3 regions of the Anaerobacillus sp. QJM3NY_17 genome follow, and region 3 is predicted to be linked to each of the others. Evidence: predicted binding sites of a transcription regulator. Region 3 holds the regulator's gene; each other region holds the start of a gene.
The links. Region 3 encodes LexA, which represses DNA repair genes until DNA is damaged. Its sites were predicted from a motif close to CGAACATATGTTCG; they were not measured.
Positions count from the first base shown of each region.

Region 1 (5,773 bases), 660 kb from region 3:
TGCGTAATTCTTCCAGATGGCATTGCTGCTTCTACAGCCTTTAATTCTTCCTCAAAGCTTTTATTCTCTCTCTCCCCTTTTGAAGCAATACTGTTTCGGCCCATTTCTGTATCAACGAAGCCGGGACATACTGCGTTAACTCTAATTCCATCACGGATAGCCTCGTGGGCAAACGACTGCGTGAAGCCAGTTATAGCAAACTTTGAAGCGCTATAGGCCGTGTTACCAAAAGTTCCTCTAAGACCTGAGAGAGAAGAGAGGTTTACAATCGCCCCTTTCTTCTTATCCTCACGCATTCGCTTATACACAAGTTGAGTCAGTAAAACAGTCGAGGTATAATTTAGCTCCATTACTTTGCGAAGATCTTCTTCTTCTAATTGATCAAGCGTATCGCCGCCGCCAATTCCTGCTGAGTTAACTAACCCTGTGATGCTTCCGTTATATTTAATAGCACTTTCGATAAGAGTAGAACGATCTTTCTCATTGTTTAAATCAGCAGGAAGAACAGCAACCGTTGCTTCCGTTACTAACTCTTCGCACTCCTGCTTCAGCTGAGTTAATTTATCTTTATTTCTTCCGGTTATCGTAATCGTAGCACCGGCTTTTACGGCGGCCTTTGCGGTTTCATATCCAATACCACCCGTGGCTCCGGTAATGAGAACATGTTCATGCTTAAGCGTATCCTCTTTGAAAATTCCCATTTGTCCTTCCTCCTTTTAAGGTCTAGCACCCTTTTACCCGTTTGAATACTTATAAAACCCTGACATAACGAAAAGACAGGTAGCCATTGGCTGCCTGCCTAACTTCTTTCTATTGAACTCCAACTGCATTAAAAGCCTGTTTTACAGATTGAACTTCTGAGCTTCCGCTTCCATAAAGATCAGTGGCAGCTTGTACTGCTGCTGATCTCATCTGACTAAAGTTTGAAGAAGCGGTTAAGTATTGCGTAAGGGTGCGGTAGTAAATAGCGCCGAGTTTGTCTTTTCCAATTCCTGATACGGTTACCCCATAGAATGTACCGCCTTCACTCAGCAGATAAGCTGCTTTGTTCATGATGCCGCTGTTGATATGAACGCCGCCATTATCTTGAGAACCAGTATAGCGGACAGAGTAATGATCAGGGTCTCCGAATTGGGATGGGTCTGACATTGAACGAAGAGCATCCCCGGATGTACCTGGTGTATAAATATCTTCTCCGATTAACCAGTCAGGGTTATTGCTGTCGTAGTATTCTACAAGCGTTCCGAATACATCAGACATGGATTCATTCAGTGCTCCTGATTCATTTTGATAAATTAAGTCAGCTGTTGTATCAGTGACAGCGTGTGTCAATTCATGAGCAACAACATCTTCACCACCTGAAAGGGATACAAAAGTTGAGCCATCTCCATCACCATAGACCATCTGGCTTCCGTTCCAGAACGCATTATTGTAGTTGCGTCCGTAATGTACGGTGGACTTTAGTGGTGAACCGTTTCCGTCATAACTATCTCGGTTGAAGACATCTTTATAATAATCATACGTCGCTCCTGCATAGTAGTGAGCGTCGACTGCAGCCGCGTCATAGCTTGCGTTAAAGGAGTTATCTGAATCTGCCCATAAAGAGCCTGGCAGTTTTGTGCGATTTGCCGCATCATATGTTAAGATTCCGCCACCTCGCGTAGTGTCTTTCAAGTAATAAGTTGAAGAGGAAAGTAGCGTATTGAACGTTTTTTGATCACCAAGTACACCAGTTCCACTTGCCGTCTTAATTGTTCCGGTAACATTGTCACCACCACCTGGCTTGCCGACTCCTTCTTTTTTTGCTTCGTGTAGAGCGTTGAAGCTTGTTAGAACTTCACCACTTGTTGCATCAATTATGTATTGCCAGTTACCCGGTTCAGGCGAGAGGAAGTTCAAGGTCACATGGTAAGCATACGTTGCAGACTCTCCTTCAGTATAGACGACAAGGTTGGATTCGGGTTTTTGTTCATAGGCTGGTGAAAAACCGAGATCTTCTTCTGCTTTTTTAACGGCGTCCTGTTTCTTGAATTTTGTTGTTTTTTTAAGCTCTTTCTTCGACCCAAGGTCTGGAATAACTGTACCTGATACGGCTGTTAAAATACCACTTTCATCAACATGAGCCGTTTGAGTTGAACCATAAACAGGTGTTCCTTCATGAAGTTGTTGTAATCGAAAAACCGTAAAACCAAGATCGTCCTTTTCTTTTGATAGGATTTTAAAGGAATCCTTAGCGGAAGATCCACTAAACTTGTACAGGTTTTTCTGTTCGTTCAAGTAATCAAATAGTACTTGATTGGCATTTTGAGAGCTTACTTTTGTTAGTTTTCCTGAAACAAAAGAAGGTGTTCCTGTTTCTTTATTCATATTCGTATCTGCTGCTGCAAATGTTGAGGATGGTGCGAGCATGGTACTAACGAGCCCCACTGATAACCCGATTGAAAGTAAATTTTTTTTCTTTCCCATTCTATATCCCCCTCGTGATTAAGATGAGCTAACATTACCATAAAAGATTTAGTATTCAAACTATTTAAACTATTTTGATATTTAAGACCTATCCTTTTGGATAGAGTTATAGGGAGATATACCTGTTATTTAAAAAAAGGTATTGGTTCTTTAGACTCAGGAGGTGGTGTGCTAATAAATAAGGGCGTTAATGACCATATGAAACGGCATATCCTGGTTCTTTTTCTGTGCGTTTAGAGATTGATGCGCGAGTATTTCTACTTCCCTATCTGTTAATGGAACAAGTGTAGGATCTCCAATACGTATGTGCTCTGATGACTAACTTTCGAGTGAATATCGTTAAGTTCATTGTTACTCTTCTTCCGGTACTTTTCGTTACTTTAGAAAAAAGGGTGATGCTAAGTGAATCGTTTTATGATTGGAAGAAAGTGCTTATTGTAAAGAGAACGTATATTCGGTTAAAATACGGGTATATATAAAGGGAACAAACGTTCTTTTTGATTAGGAGAAGGGGGGATACAAATGGATTATTCTAAATTTCCAAAGAAAACAATCCTATGTATTGATATGAAAAGTTTTTATGCAAGTTGTTCAGCAGTAGAGATGGGGCTTGATCCACTTACATGCTATCTCGCGGTTGTTGGTGATACCGAGCGACAGGGAAGTGTTGTGCTAGCAGCGTCTCCGGCACTAAAAAAGGAATTTGGAATACGAACAGGGAGCAGACTATTTGAAATTCCAAATAATAAAAACATTCATATCGTTAATGCGAGAATGTCTTTATATTTAAAACAATCAATGGAAATAACGAGGCTTTTTCATCGTTATGTACCATCAGAATGTATCCATACGTATAGCGTTGATGAATCGTTTTTGCAGGTTGATGGGACAGAACGACTTTGGGGGAACAAATTTGAAGTAGCTCACAAGATCAGAAATGAAATAAGAGAGACATTCGGATTACCATGTGCCATAGGGATTGGCCCAAATCTTTTAATGGCAAAGCTTTGTCTCGATCTGGAAGCGAAAGAAAAAGGGATTGCAGAATGGACTTATGAAGATATTCCTAAAAAACTCTGGCCGCTTTCCCCGCTAAGTCAAATGTGGGGTATCGGATCGCGTGTCGAGCGAACGTTAAATCGAATGGGGATTATGAATGTAAAGCAGCTTGCGCATTACCCGCTACATCTACTAGAAGAAAAATTCGGTATTATGGGAAATCAGCTCTATCATCATGCGTGGGGCATCGATCTTTCTGAAATGGGTGCGCCGATTATGCAGGGACAGATTAGCTATGGGAAAAGCCAAATTTTGTTGCGAGATTACCATGACGAAAAAGACATTCAACACGTCATTCTTGAGATGAGTGAAGAAGTTGCAAGACGTGCGAGAAAAGCCCGGAAGGCAGGGCGTACGATTAGCCTTGGGATTGGTTATAGTAAAGAAGAAGGCGGGGGTGGCTTTCACCGTTCAAGGAGTATCCACAGCCCGACTGCTATTACGCTCGAAATATACAATGTATGTCTTCAGTTATTTGAGGAGTTCTTTGAAAGAAAAACGGTTCGTAAGATTTCCATTACCCTTTCAAATATTTGCAATGATGAAGAAGTGCAGTTGGACTTATTTAACGCGTCACGCCCAAAGCAGCGGGATCTCGGATATGTGATGGATTCGATCCGTGAGAAATATGGCTCAGATGCGCTGCTTCGTGCCGTTTCATACACAAAGGCCGGTACGGCACTGCATAGAAGTAAACTTGTGGGTGGTCATAAAGCATAGAAGGGGGAAGAAGCGTGATTCGTGATCGCGGAAATATAAAATGGACGTCAATGATGTTACCTGAGCATGTGAAAGAGCTAAGAGATTGGAAAACCGAAGAGAAAAAAAGTGAAAAGCCGGTACTTGATGAACAAAGAATGGCGGAAATGAATGAAACAATATGTGAAGCAATGGCCAATCACAACTCGCTTTGTTTTCAACACTTTAGTGGGGGAGAAACGAAAACTCTCTTTGGATATGTGCACTATGTAGATCCACTTACGAAAGAACTGCGTATTATTGACCATAATGAAAAAAGGACAACGATAAAGCTGCTGGACCTTGTGCACGTAGAGTTAGAATGAAAAAAATGGAGTATCCTCTCAGATGTAAAAAAAGTTTTTCATTTCAGGATTGGGGTAAAATAAGTATAAAGTCAAACCTGAATAAGTGAGACCATCCTGTCTGGTTAGAAACGAAGGGTGAATCAGATCAGATGAATTCAAAATCCGGAGTGAGATGAAAGATGCTATTAGCTCAAAATCTTAAACAAAATACGGAAAAGATCAAAGGAATTGATATTCACTATGAATACTATAGAAATGACACAGCCGTCGATCGGCCAGTATTAACGCTTCTTCACGGTTTTCTATCGTCGAGCTTCAGCTTCAGAAGATTGATACCATTATTAACAAAGGCATATACTGTTGTTGCCATTGATCTTCCTCCGTTCGGAAAAAGTGAAAAGTCTAATCGTTTTGTCCACTCTTATCATAATTATGCGGAAGTGGTGGTTGAACTTTTAGAAAGGCTTTCAATTGATCATACTGTTATGATCGGCCATTCTATGGGTGGGCAAGTAGCAATGAGAGCCTCGGCTATGAAAGATGATCTCGTTAGTAAGAATATTTTACTGTGCAGTTCAGGATATCTTGAAAAGGCTAAACAGAGTCTAGTGTATACATCGTACTTACCTTTTTTCTCGGTATACTTGAAAAGGTGGCTTTATCGAAAAGGTGTTAGAGGAAATTTGCTTAATTGTGTTTATGATCCTTCCCTTATCGATGAAGAAATGATGGATGGATATATCCAACCTTTCTTCAATGAGGGTATCTTTCGGTCATTAGTTAGGATGATTCGAGATCGCGAAGGAGATTTGTCAGAAGTTGAACTAAATCAAATTCATACACCTAGCCTACTAATATGGGGAGAAAATGACAGAGTTGTGCCGTTGAAAATTGGGAAGCGTCTCAGTAAGGATCTCCCAAATGCTAAACTGATCATCTATGAAAAAACCGGTCACCTTCTACCAGAAGAAAAACCGGAATCGATTATGAAGGATATTGAGTGGTTTTTAGGAAAATAAAGATTGATCTATTGCAAAAATTGGTAGTCATACAAAGCTTGAACCAGACTAGTTAATCAGGTAAACTCCTTAAAGGATGAGGAGTTTATTTTGATGCAGTTAATCAAAGTTGACTCATCAGAATAATGCGTGATAAAGTAAAGCTCGTTATGAAAAAGTAAAATGAAGCATGCGCTCATTAAT
Region 1 is NZ_CM149685.1:2,616,191-2,621,963, reverse strand. It holds gene AC0VYV_RS13745 (SDR family NAD(P)-dependent oxidoreductase) at 1-701, opposite strand, end outside; gene AC0VYV_RS13740 (M4 family metallopeptidase) at 811-2,466, opposite strand; gene AC0VYV_RS13735 (Y-family DNA polymerase) at 2,989-4,245, shown strand; gene AC0VYV_RS13730 (YolD-like family protein) at 4,260-4,589, shown strand; gene AC0VYV_RS13725 (alpha/beta fold hydrolase) at 4,751-5,590, shown strand.
Region 1: AC0VYV_RS13735 (Y-family DNA polymerase) is a predicted target of LexA. The motif match lies at 2,910-2,923, and genes of this name have one in related genera.

Region 2 (5,773 bases), 1.2 Mb from region 3:
AGTTTTCTAAATCAAATTGGGGGCAGTGCCCTTACAGATGATTCCATTGATGTACCAACAGATATGGATGAAGATGAAATTCCAGTTACTTACGTACCAGCTCGTAATATGATCTTTCTTTCTCTTGCCTCTGCTTACGCAGAAGTGATTGGAGCTGAAGCGATCTACATCGGTGTATCTGCCGTTGACTATAGTGGATACCCGGATTGCCGACCAGAGTTTATTGAAAGTATGAATGAAACGGTTAATCTAGCTACAAAAGCTGGAGCAACAGGTAGTGAAATGAAGATTGATACGCCGTTAATTAACTTGACGAAAGCAGATACGGTTAGTGAAGGCTTACGTTTAAGCGTTCCTTATGAACTAACGACATCTTGCTACAATGGTGAAGAAGAAGCATGTGGCGAGTGTGATAGCTGTCGTCTGCGTCTGAAAGGCTTTGAAGAAGCTGGAGCGGTAGATCCGATACCTTATAAAGTGTAATAAAAAGCTGCCGGAGGATACTCCGACAGCTTTTTATGTTTTGGACAATAAACTTCCAACGGAGGAGTGGTTCGACATATAGCGCGGGTGACAGGCACCCGCGCCGACCGCCGAATCCGCACCCCTGCTTACTCAGGCATTTCCCCGCTATAAACAGAAGATGGGCGGATGATTCGGTTATTGTCATTTTGCTCGTACACGTGTGCGATCCAACCTGCCGTTCTGGCTGCTGTAAATGTTGGGGTAAACAGTTCTGTTGGTAGCTCGATCGCTCTTAAGATGGCTGCTGCATAGTACTCCACATTCGCATAAAGTTTTCTGTCAGGTTTGTACTCCTGGAGAAGGCGTACGGCCGTGTCTTCTACTTCGTGTGCAAGTTTAAACTCAGCATCGTCATAGAAGTCTGAAGTAATCTCGCTTAAAGCGGCGGCACGGGGGTCACGCGTTTTATAAACCCGATGTCCAAAGCCCATTAGCTTCTCACGATTTTCAAGTTTACGTCGCAATACTTTCTCAGCATCGCCGTCGCGCTTAATTTCTTCTAATAAATCAATAACCCCAGTTGGCGCTCCGCCATGAAGAGGTCCTTTCATAGCGCCAATAGCCCCTGTAATAGCTGATGCGAGATCACTTTCAGTTGATGAAATCACCCTAGCAGTAAAGGTAGAGGCGTTTAATCCATGCTCCATCGTTAAAATGAAGTAGGCAGTTAACGCTTTAATGTGATTTTCCTGAGGACGTTCTCCTGTCAACATATATAAATAGTTCCCAACGTGAGACAACGTTACGTCTGGATCGATTTGGGATAATCCATTTTGAGTGCGGTAGCGATAGGCAATAATAGTGGGAACGATACTCAGTAGGTGAATTCCCTGTTCCTGTGTCGCTGGGAACTGATATGAGTGATCTCCCATGGAAGATAAGACCGTTCGAATAACGCTCATCATCTCCATTTTTTTAGGTAAACGATTTATGATTTCCTTCTGGTTTGGTGATAAGTGTCTTGCTTCACCAAGTGCGGAGGTGAAAGCAGTTAGCTGTTGTTCAGTAGGAAATGAACCATTCCATAGGAAGTAGGCAGCTTCTTCGAATGATTTTTCTTTCGCAATTTCTTTTGCCCAGTGTCCTCGATAGACAAGCAAACCGTTCTCTCCGTCTACAAGGCTGATATTGGAATCAGCCGCAATGATTCCTTCTAATCCGGCATGAATCATAAACTCAACTCCATTTCATTCGTCTTGTATCTAGTGTATCGATTCGATATGATTATGACTAATAAATAATTACTGAATAATTAATAGAGAAACGCTATCAATAAGGGGGGTAAGAATGAATCTAAACTGGTTGAAAACATTTGTCACAGCTGCTTCGTATGAAAATTTCAGGGAAACATCTGAAAAACTCTATCTTGCTCAACCTACTGTTACGGTTCACATTCAACAACTCGAAAAGCAGATTGGCAGTAAGCTATTTATGAAGAGCGGTAGAAGAGTGGTGCTCTCCGAAGCAGGAAGACAATTTCTTCCGCATGCCAAAGAGTTAGTTGAACAGTATGAGACTAGCTTACGTCATATGAACGGGTGGAGGCAGGGGTACCATCGAAAGTTGAAGATTGCTGTATCTCCTTTAATTGCTGCTACGGTTCTACCTAATGTCCTTCAGCAATTTATGAAAGCTTATCCATCGATTGAGGTAGTTGTAAAAGTAAGTGAGTCTAATGAAATTGGAGAGATGATCACCAAGAATGATGCAGATTTCGGTCTTTCAAGAATGAAATCTTTGCAGGCCTATGTGAAAAATGAACAAATTGGAGCCGATCCAATTGTTTTAGTTGTGCCACACGATGGGGGAGATGCGGAAACAAGTCTGCCTTTAACTTTAAGTGAGTTTTGTTTGAGATCAACGTTACTCACACACAATCATCCTGATTATTGGGAAGATCTTTTAGTTGAACTACGTTCTAAATATGACGGTGTTCGAACGATGGTCGTATCCCAAGTACACATTACAAAGCGATTTATTGAGGAAGGGATTGGGTTCTCTTTTTTACCATGGTCATCTGTTCGGCGTGAGGTATTTGAAGGGAGAATTCTTCAAGTCGATACTGAGGAAATCAAACTGTCTGAGGTTCACACATACATGGTCTATCAACATCTTTCGGAGGAAACAGAAATATTTAAACAATTTATTGAGAAAAGCATGAATTAAGCCCGATCAGCGTCCTGATCGGGCTATCCTCTTATTTTCCGAGTGTGAAATAAGAGTGTGGGATGGTTGCGTGTCATAGATCCTAACGGCTAGCTTACACGCATGAGTAGTATGTGCGAAGTAAAATAAAGTATACACATTTAGTAAGTAGTTAGTCCCCAAACTTTCCACCCCTTTTCTTCTTTAGAAGCAAAGAGGTGCATGCGCACGGGGAGTTGAGAAGATTTCTTTGTGACGAGTACATCAATAAGGTAAGTGTGATTTGCGACTTTTTTTTCACAGGTTTTAACGGCTGGCGCGTAATAGGGTGACTTCTTTTTTAAAGGGGACATGCTAATGATTTGCCATGAATTTGTATAGGGAGTATTGGCCATTAAGCCTGAAAGAATCGTTGTAGCTTTCGTTGTAAGTCCTTTTGTTGATGCTGATTGATCTAGTGATGTTGGACACTTTCCTTGAATGAGCTGAATCGGACCAGCTGCATGTGCATGAATTGGTAAAAGAAGAAGTAAGAAAAGGAGACAGCTTACTGAACGTTTCATCAATGTATACCACCTTTCACCTTTACCGTGCCCGATTAAGGAAAAATTATTCGTAATAATCGAATGTACGTTCGGTTTGTGGTACACTAATCGAAGAAGGAGGGATCGCCATTGCAACCTTCAATTCAGAAGCGAACATCTCGGTCTATTTTAACAAAAGGTAGTGGATTTCTTAATGGATATAGTCACACTCTGAACCCTTACGCTGGATGTGCCTTCGGATGTTCGTATTGCTATGTAAGAAGAATGCCGATTGCCCTTTTTAGGGAAGAGGATTGGGGAGAATGGGTAGATATTAAAGAAAACGCTGTGGATCTTGTGAAAAAAGAGATTCCGAAAGCTCGGAAAAAAGGAGAAGTATCGATTTTTATGTCTTCTTCGACAGATCCTTATCAGCCTATTGAATTTAAGACTAATTTAACAAGAGGATTACTTGAAGCTATGGTAGAAGAAATGCCTGATTTTCTATTTCTTCAAACCCGCTCACCACTCGTCACTAGAGATATTGATTTGTTAAAAAAATTCGGCAAAAAGGTTCTGGTCAGTATGACAGTAGAAACAGACCTTGATTCAGTGCGCAAAATTTTTGCGCCATCAGCTCCGCCAATTGCTGCAAGATTAAAGGCGCTACAAACGTTACGAGCAAACGGTATTCCTGTACAAGCGGCAGTCGCACCACTTCTCCCGTGTTCTGAACATTTCCCTAAGAAGTTAGCTGAAGTAACGGATCGCCTCACGCTTGATGACTTTTTCATGGGTGATGGGAGCGGTGGTAAAAGAACAGAGCAGCTTGGCATTCGCAAGCTCTTTGAAGATGCGGGTCTAGAAGATTGGTATCAACGTAAAGCCTATTTGAAAATAAAGAAGCGATTACAGGCCTTTTTTCCTGATAGCGCCATTTATATTTCTCAAGAAGGTTTTTCACCTCCGGAAGAGGGATCGTATTAATATAAAACAACAAATAGGCTAGAGAATGTATCTCTAGCCTATTTGTTGTCTAACTTATTTTAATTTTTCAGCCTTACCACTTAAAATTTTCAATTGGTCATTTTCATAACCAACCTGGTAAGTGACGTTATAAAGAGAAGTAGTTGTCTTCTTATCCTCGGTTCGTTCTTGTGCTTTAATAGTAGCTGTTACCTTTACTTGATCATTCGTTTGATTTAAACTTCCGGTCATATTTGAAACTTCCACGTCAAGGGTATGGATATAGCCACTTCGAAAATCTTCATACAGCATTTCACTCTGCCAGCGACTGCCAAGTAAGGAGTAGCCAGTGACATAGTCTTGAGTAGATAAGCTTTCATAGAAATATCCAATAAGATAGGTAGCATTATTTTTAAAATCTTCTCCTGTGAGTCCTTGTGGTGTTGATACTTCTTCCTTACTTTCATCATCTACCGTTATTTCTACTGGGTCATCAGACCAATTTTTAATTTGCTCAATAACGTTGGGGAGCGGAATGCTAAAGCCGATTGCCCCTGAGTCTGTTCCTGCGGAATTAATGGCGATTGCCTCTCCTGTATTTGCATCAATAAGGGGACCTCCGCTGTTACCTTTTGTAATTGGGGCAGAGATTTGATAGATATGCTCATAGCGATAGGGCTCTAAGATGAATTCTCGATCGAGACCACTGACAATCCCTGTTGTAACGGTGTTCTGAAGTCCGAGTGGGCTACCAAGAGCAATGATATCGTCCCCAACTTCCGCCATGCGCTCTTCTGCAACAGGTAGGGGATCATTTCCCTCTAGTCCTGGAACGCGAATTACCGCAACATCTATCGTATTACCCATACCAATGATTTGAGCTTCGAATTGTTTAGCATCAGAGGTTTTAACGATAATCTTTTGAGCGCCTTCGACAACATGAGCGTTCGTAATGACGTCTCCGTTCGCATTGTAGAGGAAGCCTGATCCTGAAGAAGTGCCATCTTTTAAGGCGACTTCAATTTGCACAACGCTTTTTTGTGTCTCATGAATGACGGATTTTAAGTCTGAAGCATTCTTTTGGTTCTCTGGAGCATTTGTTTTCTCTCCTAGAGAAGATGTCGCTTCAACGGTTGTATTCGAATAGTAATCATGTAAAAAATAAAAACCTGCGCCGCCCCCAATCAGAATAAAGAGGGAGCTTGCAAGGGATAGTAGCAAAGCCAATTTCTTAGACATCCGTCTTGAATACTCCTTTCTGCTAATCCAAGTACCATGTGAAATGATCAATTTCGACTGTGAATTGATCAAGATCCTTCACGTCTTCACCTACATCGTAGATCATAAAGTCAAATTTACCTGTATCGTCAGGATAAAGTTTGTCGGGGTTAATATAAACCTCCCCTTTATCAAACTCTTTTCCATCTCCGTCCAATACTTTATAAGAAGCCCCGATCGAATTGACGGGAACAGTGGCTTTGCTTGTGACCGTACCTGTTACTTTTAATTCATTGTAATCTGTCACCTTTGTTTCTAATTCATTGAGCTCAATCGCGCTTGTACGATTCATTTCTTCTTCTTTTGCTGCAGCAACCATAGCATGTTCAATTCGC
Region 2 is NZ_CM149685.1:749,317-755,089, forward strand. It holds gene queC (7-cyano-7-deazaguanine synthase QueC) at 1-483, shown strand, start outside; gene AC0VYV_RS04065 (citrate synthase) at 612-1,697, opposite strand; gene AC0VYV_RS04070 (LysR family transcriptional regulator) at 1,813-2,691, shown strand; gene AC0VYV_RS04075 (hypothetical protein) at 2,832-3,233, opposite strand; gene AC0VYV_RS04080 (SPL family radical SAM protein) at 3,345-4,181, shown strand; gene AC0VYV_RS04085 (S1C family serine protease) at 4,236-5,399, opposite strand; gene AC0VYV_RS04090 (zinc-ribbon domain-containing protein) at 5,422-5,773, opposite strand, start outside.
Region 2: AC0VYV_RS04080 (SPL family radical SAM protein) is a predicted target of LexA. The motif match lies at 3,294-3,307, and genes of this name have one in related genera.

Region 3 (5,773 bases):
ATCTGATTAATCTTCTTCTGAGAAGGTTTTTGCCCCATTTGCATCATCATTACACGAAGCATATTTTCATTAATAGGGGGATTCTTCTTTAAATAGTCCATCATATATTTGCGGGCAATAAAAAAGCCAAGTGCTACTCCAGCAATCAACGCTAGCACGCCCACAAGCGTGTACATCCACCACATTCTAGATTTCCTCCTTATTCTTTCTCTTCCAATAGTGTACTACAACCCTTAATGATTATACAATAACGTCTATTAAAATAGTAGGAGTTTATTCAAACTAGTTTCTGTTGTTTAATCGGGTTAAGCCACCCGTATCGACCGGATTGGAAGTCAATCGCAAAGAACGAAGGAGTTAATTTTCGTATCACTTCAAAAAAGACTGTTTCAGCCTCGTTTGATCCGCTAGCATATATATTTATCTTCTCGCTTCTTACAAATAAAGATGCATCACTTTTAGATTGTTTAATACACAATCGATGCCCTTCATTTTTATATTCATACGTGCGAAAGCCACCCAATTCATTGACCAAACAGGTATTTAGTTCTTCTTCTTCCACAGGCTCTGTAATAAAGGCTACCTGTTTTTCTAGAAGCTCTTTCTGATCAGCCTGTATGGCCCGCTTCCTTTCGAGGAAAAGTTGATACAACAGATGCTCCTTACCAGCATATTGTTCTGCAATGTGCTGCTTAACGAAGTACATTTCGTAATGCCTCATATAACTCCCCCCTGCCCAAGAATCCACTCATATAAAAGAAAGTATAAATGAGTTCTCATAAAATGATTGTCTATACATGGAGGCTAGCCTTCACTAGTTTTGTCGAAATCAAAAAGACCTGTACTATAACATATATGTTATAGTACAGGTCTTTAGAATGCTATGCCATACTCGGCAAGTCACAAAGAACACCGCCGGATCTCTCATCATAATCAAGCTTCATTCGATCAACAAACCATTGATCGTCCGGTCGAACGAAGTACGTAACTCCTCCAATTTCTTGCTTATAATCATCATATGAAGGCTTATCAGACATGACCCCAAGAGAAAAACCTCCGCTGTCTCCACTCCCTGCGTAGCGTACGAATAACCTCAGGCAATCACCGTTACCAAGTTCCATTTCATTTTTGTAAAACTCAGCTGCAGAATCAGTTACAACAAACATCATATCCGCCCTCTCCGTTTTGTATTAGTACATCTTGTTATAGTACAGTATAACGAATATTTGAAAAATTGCAACCATAAAAATAGCCTAATTTTGCTTTTCGCAAAATTAGGCTATTTTCTACTGAAGAAAGCGACGGTTTTTCTTGCTTTCCTTAAGCTTTTCAGGTGTTACATCTGTGCCTTCTTCATCCACAACTTTTATAGAATGAAGTTGGTTTTTGAAAGAAGAACGGAAATTTGCTAAATATTCCTTACGTAGCTTTTTCTGTTCTTTTTTCTCATCTTCTGTTAATGATGACTCTTTTGCTTTACGAGATAGCTCGTTAATTCTTTGGAGTTTATCTTCAAAAGGCATGTAAAATAGCTCCTTTACTGAAACTTGTATCTCACATGCTAACGCATGTTTTGAACATAGACAAGTTTAGTGCTTCTCGTTCTGCTCGTCAACATATTCCTGATAACGTCTATGTACCGTTGCTTTCGAAGCGTGATGTCCAAATCCTTTAAGCGTTGCAGCTATCTCATTAAACGTAAGACCACGGTTTCGTAGATTAACAATTTCTTCGATTGGAACTTCCACCCGCTCACGCCCACCTTGATTTTGATGGCTGAGGTTTCGCTGTGGTCGATAGCCTTCTTTAACCGCCTTGTCCATTCCACGTTTAATTTTCAGATTATGAAGCTTGCGCTGAAATTCTTCAACGATACTAACGATCTCAAGAACCATCGAATCAGATTCCGACAATTGAAGTTCTCCGTTTTGATTCACTGTATAAATCGTCCCTCCATATTTATGGACGGCATGTAGAAGAGCGATCTTTGCATTCCCTCTCCCAAGTCTTGTTTCATCTTGAATGAGCAATGCCTCAACATGCCCCTCTTTCAATAAGTCAAGCACCTCAAGTATGCCATCACGATCAATGTCATACCCGCTGTGCTTTTCTTCTATCAAGCGCTGTATAATAAAACCTGACTGTGATGCAAATCGTTGTAGTTCTTCTTTTTGCCTGGCAAGAGAAGACTCCTGTGCTTCTTTCTTTGTGCTTACCCGACAATAAATAACGGCGTTCATACTTTATTCTTTACCCCCAAGTGCGGTAGCGTTCGCTTCAACAGGGATGATGAGAGTATCTCCTGCTGTAATTCGGTTTGCATCAATGCTATTCACTTCTTCAACCCAACTGACGAACTTCCGATCAGACAACTCATGAGCAGTACGGTATTCTTCCGCAATTTCTAAAACAGTATCTCCCTGCTCCAATTGTACCGTTGTATAACGATCATACTCCTCAGCTGCAGCTGTTCGCAAAGATAGAAACACAATAATTAACACAGCTACAAAAGATATAATGACAAGAAAATCAACTCCAGACAAGCCCCCAGCTTGCTTTCTCATCCCAATCACCCCATATGCGAATATTTGTTCTGTTTTTAGTATATCAGAACCTCTGTTCGTGTCAACTAATTTCTTCGAACTTATGTTTGTATGCGAACAAAAATTCTGGTATACTACTAACAAATAGATAGATTGGAACGAGGTGCCAGATATTATGAAACTATCAAAGCGTCAGCAGGACATTCTGGACTTTATTAAAGTCGAAGTTAAGCAAAAGGGTTATCCACCCTCCGTAAGAGAAATTGGCGAAGCTGTTGGACTTGCTTCAAGCTCCACTGTCCATGGCCACCTGGCAAGACTCGAGAAAAAAGGGTATATCAGACGAGACCCAACAAAACCAAGAGCCATCGAAGTGCTTGGTCTTGATGAAACGATCGATATTCCTCGGCAACATACTGTAAACGTTCCCGTCATTGGTAAAGTAACTGCTGGTCAACCCATCACTGCCATTGAAAATGTAGAAGAATACTTCCCGCTTCCAGAACAGTTTGCACAGGATGAAGAACATACCTTTATTCTAGTGATTGAAGGGGATAGTATGATCGAAGCTGGTATTTATAACGGTGATATGGTTATTGTGAAGCAACAACCAACTGCAAATAACGGTGATATTGTTGTCGCGATGACAGATGAAGCTGAAGCAACTGTTAAACGATTCTTTAAAGAAAGCAACTACTTCCGACTTCAACCGGAAAACTCATCGATGGAACCGATCATTCTTGATTCCGTTTCTATTCTTGGTAAAGTAATTGGGGTCTTTCGCTCCATTCACTAGAAGCGCTGCGTGCGCTTCTTTTTTTATGTTATATAAGCTTTCTGGGCTATATCAATACGAGCTTCTTCTCTTCTTTTATTTATTAACCCCTCCGTCTGTGTAAATGATCGCAGTTTGAAGAGCATAGGGGTGTAGCTTTACATTACAACCAACCTCACCTACCTACTTTTAACTCTTAAAGGCTATACAAAACCGCCCTTCATTTAAATAAAGGGCGGTTTTGTATACTTCTAACATAATTCTTAAACGGTTACTTTTCAGCAGCCTCTGAAGCCGCTATAACTAATTCAACTGTTTGATCTACTGTCGCCTGACGGAACTTTTGGAACTCATCAGTGATATAAACGGAAGGATCTTCAGGATAGTACTCCTGAGCGGCTACGTGAAGGTGTCCACCCGGAATATCATAAGCTCCTATCCCAATTCGCACGCGATTGGATCGGTACTGACTTTCATTCGATAAGTAGCTTCCGCCTCCTCCTTTACGAGCTTTTGATCCTTCAGTCGGACCCCCTTCATAGCACTCATACGGTTTATCACGATATTCTGGTGCGAGCCATTCGCATACTTCATCGCCTCTTTCTACCGGCCATGGTCCAGTATTGGCTGCAATCATTTCCTTGTAAGGAAGCGTTGTTTCAATAAATTCCGGCAGTTTTTCAGGCATCGGCCAATTGCTCACTGTCGGAATAACTTCTGAGCGATCTTCAAGAGTGTTTCCAACCCCTGTGCGCCATCTCCCGGCAAACCCTTCGATGGTCATAGCTTTTGGACCACCTTGACTGATTGTCATCATGAGATCCACCTGCTCTTTACTATTAACCAGGTAAGGTCCAAAAGTATCTTCAACGATTCCTTCATCAAAATCATCCCATCGTACCGGAAAATTCGCTGCTTGAATAAAAGCTGGACCTTCTTCCGTCAAAACGACTTTCCCATCCATCTGAAGCGCTGCAGCGCCAGAAGGGTTTGATCTCCTAAATTCCTGTTCTAAACGGTATGGATCAAATCCGCTTACTAAAATACGCTTAACTTTCTTCCCTTTTGGAAAATCAATAGAAGTAATTCCCCTTGACGTGTACTCTAGTTTCTTCATCAGTTCTTCTTGCTTTTTCTCCGTTACTGTATATGAAGGTTCCCATTGCCTGAGGGCAGCAGTCATATGTAATCGAGTCCAATAAAGCGGGCGATCATCATAACGATCTAGTTCCCCTAAATCATTTCGTTCTCCCTGAGCTCGAGCAACAGCCGTCTCCCACAGCTTCTCACCATGCTTTTCGATCACTTTCTCTGCTTTTTTTACACTTTTCGCTTTGCACAAATCCTCCTTAAATTCATCCGCAAAAACTGTAAACTCCGCCTTATCCATAATTTGCTGTGGGATTGGGGCACCGTCTTCCATTCGCTGCTCCTCTGGTGTTAGCGCCGCATCAGTGTTAAAGCAATCACCTTTGGCACTTCCAGTTAACGGTAAGAAACCGAAAGTTAATATCCCTACAATAAAAAGCGCAATTCCATATTTCCATTTCCTGGATTTCATATGTCTTTTTTCCTCCTCTTCTAGTTGAACTATCTTCTATTTTAGAGATATGAGGTTGTATTTTTCAAACTATTACAAGTATTCTGATCAAAAATGAATCATTCGAAGTGGATCATGTATGGATAACATACTTATGTTAAAGAAAACCGTGACGTTTTCTCTGCATCTTTCGACATATAGATAAGCTTACCTATCATTTAATGAACTGCATTTCTAGCCTTTTTCGATTTTTCCAGACTGAATTAATTTGTACTAAAAAGGAGCAAGCTCGCTGATGGAACTTGCCCTACGCCGTAATTTATTATTACTTAATTTATACACGTGTATTTTTTCACTTACCTGTAATTTCATAACAGAAGCCGCTATCCCGATGAGTCACATAATGATGCCAATATGGGCAAAAATAAATAGAAGGGTTCCCGTTGACCATATATGAACCTCATTTAGTTTTAAACGTTAATCTCACATAGCGACTACCAAGCGGTTGGTCCAAATAGAAGCCTGTCCCGTCTATTTATTCACTTGCGCCAGAAAGTTGAACAGTCTGCCTTATCATGAATATTGAATTCGATCATTTTTTTAAGTAATGAAAATTCAACTGAACTACCCCACGGAATACGCATTAGTTGTTTAGTGTGATCATAGCCAGCAAGTTTCATTTCTTCAGAAAAATGAACAATTCCAGTCTTTTCAGGGGCAACAGCCAAATGATGTTTTGCTACGCTAAAGGCAATAATAAATGTTCCGTGATCTGTAAACATTGGCTGATTCCAGGCAATTTTCGGCACCAGGTTTGGAAATTCATTTTGTACCCAGGTCAAAATTTGTTCCGTTCGCTCTCGGTGCTGCAGGTTCTCTATCTTTGCTAGATATTCTTCAAATACATCCATTTTT
Region 3 is NZ_CM149685.1:1,951,782-1,957,554, reverse strand. It holds gene AC0VYV_RS10410 (YneF family protein) at 1-185, opposite strand, end outside; gene sirA (sporulation inhibitor of replication protein SirA) at 278-721, opposite strand; gene AC0VYV_RS10400 (HesB/YadR/YfhF family protein) at 882-1,169, opposite strand; gene AC0VYV_RS10395 (DUF896 domain-containing protein) at 1,287-1,523, opposite strand; gene AC0VYV_RS10390 (YneB family resolvase-like protein) at 1,590-2,240, opposite strand; gene yneA (cell division suppressor protein YneA) at 2,244-2,564, opposite strand; gene lexA (transcriptional repressor LexA) at 2,716-3,339, shown strand; gene AC0VYV_RS10375 (hypothetical protein) at 3,590-4,879, opposite strand; gene AC0VYV_RS10370 (iron chaperone) at 5,398-5,769, opposite strand.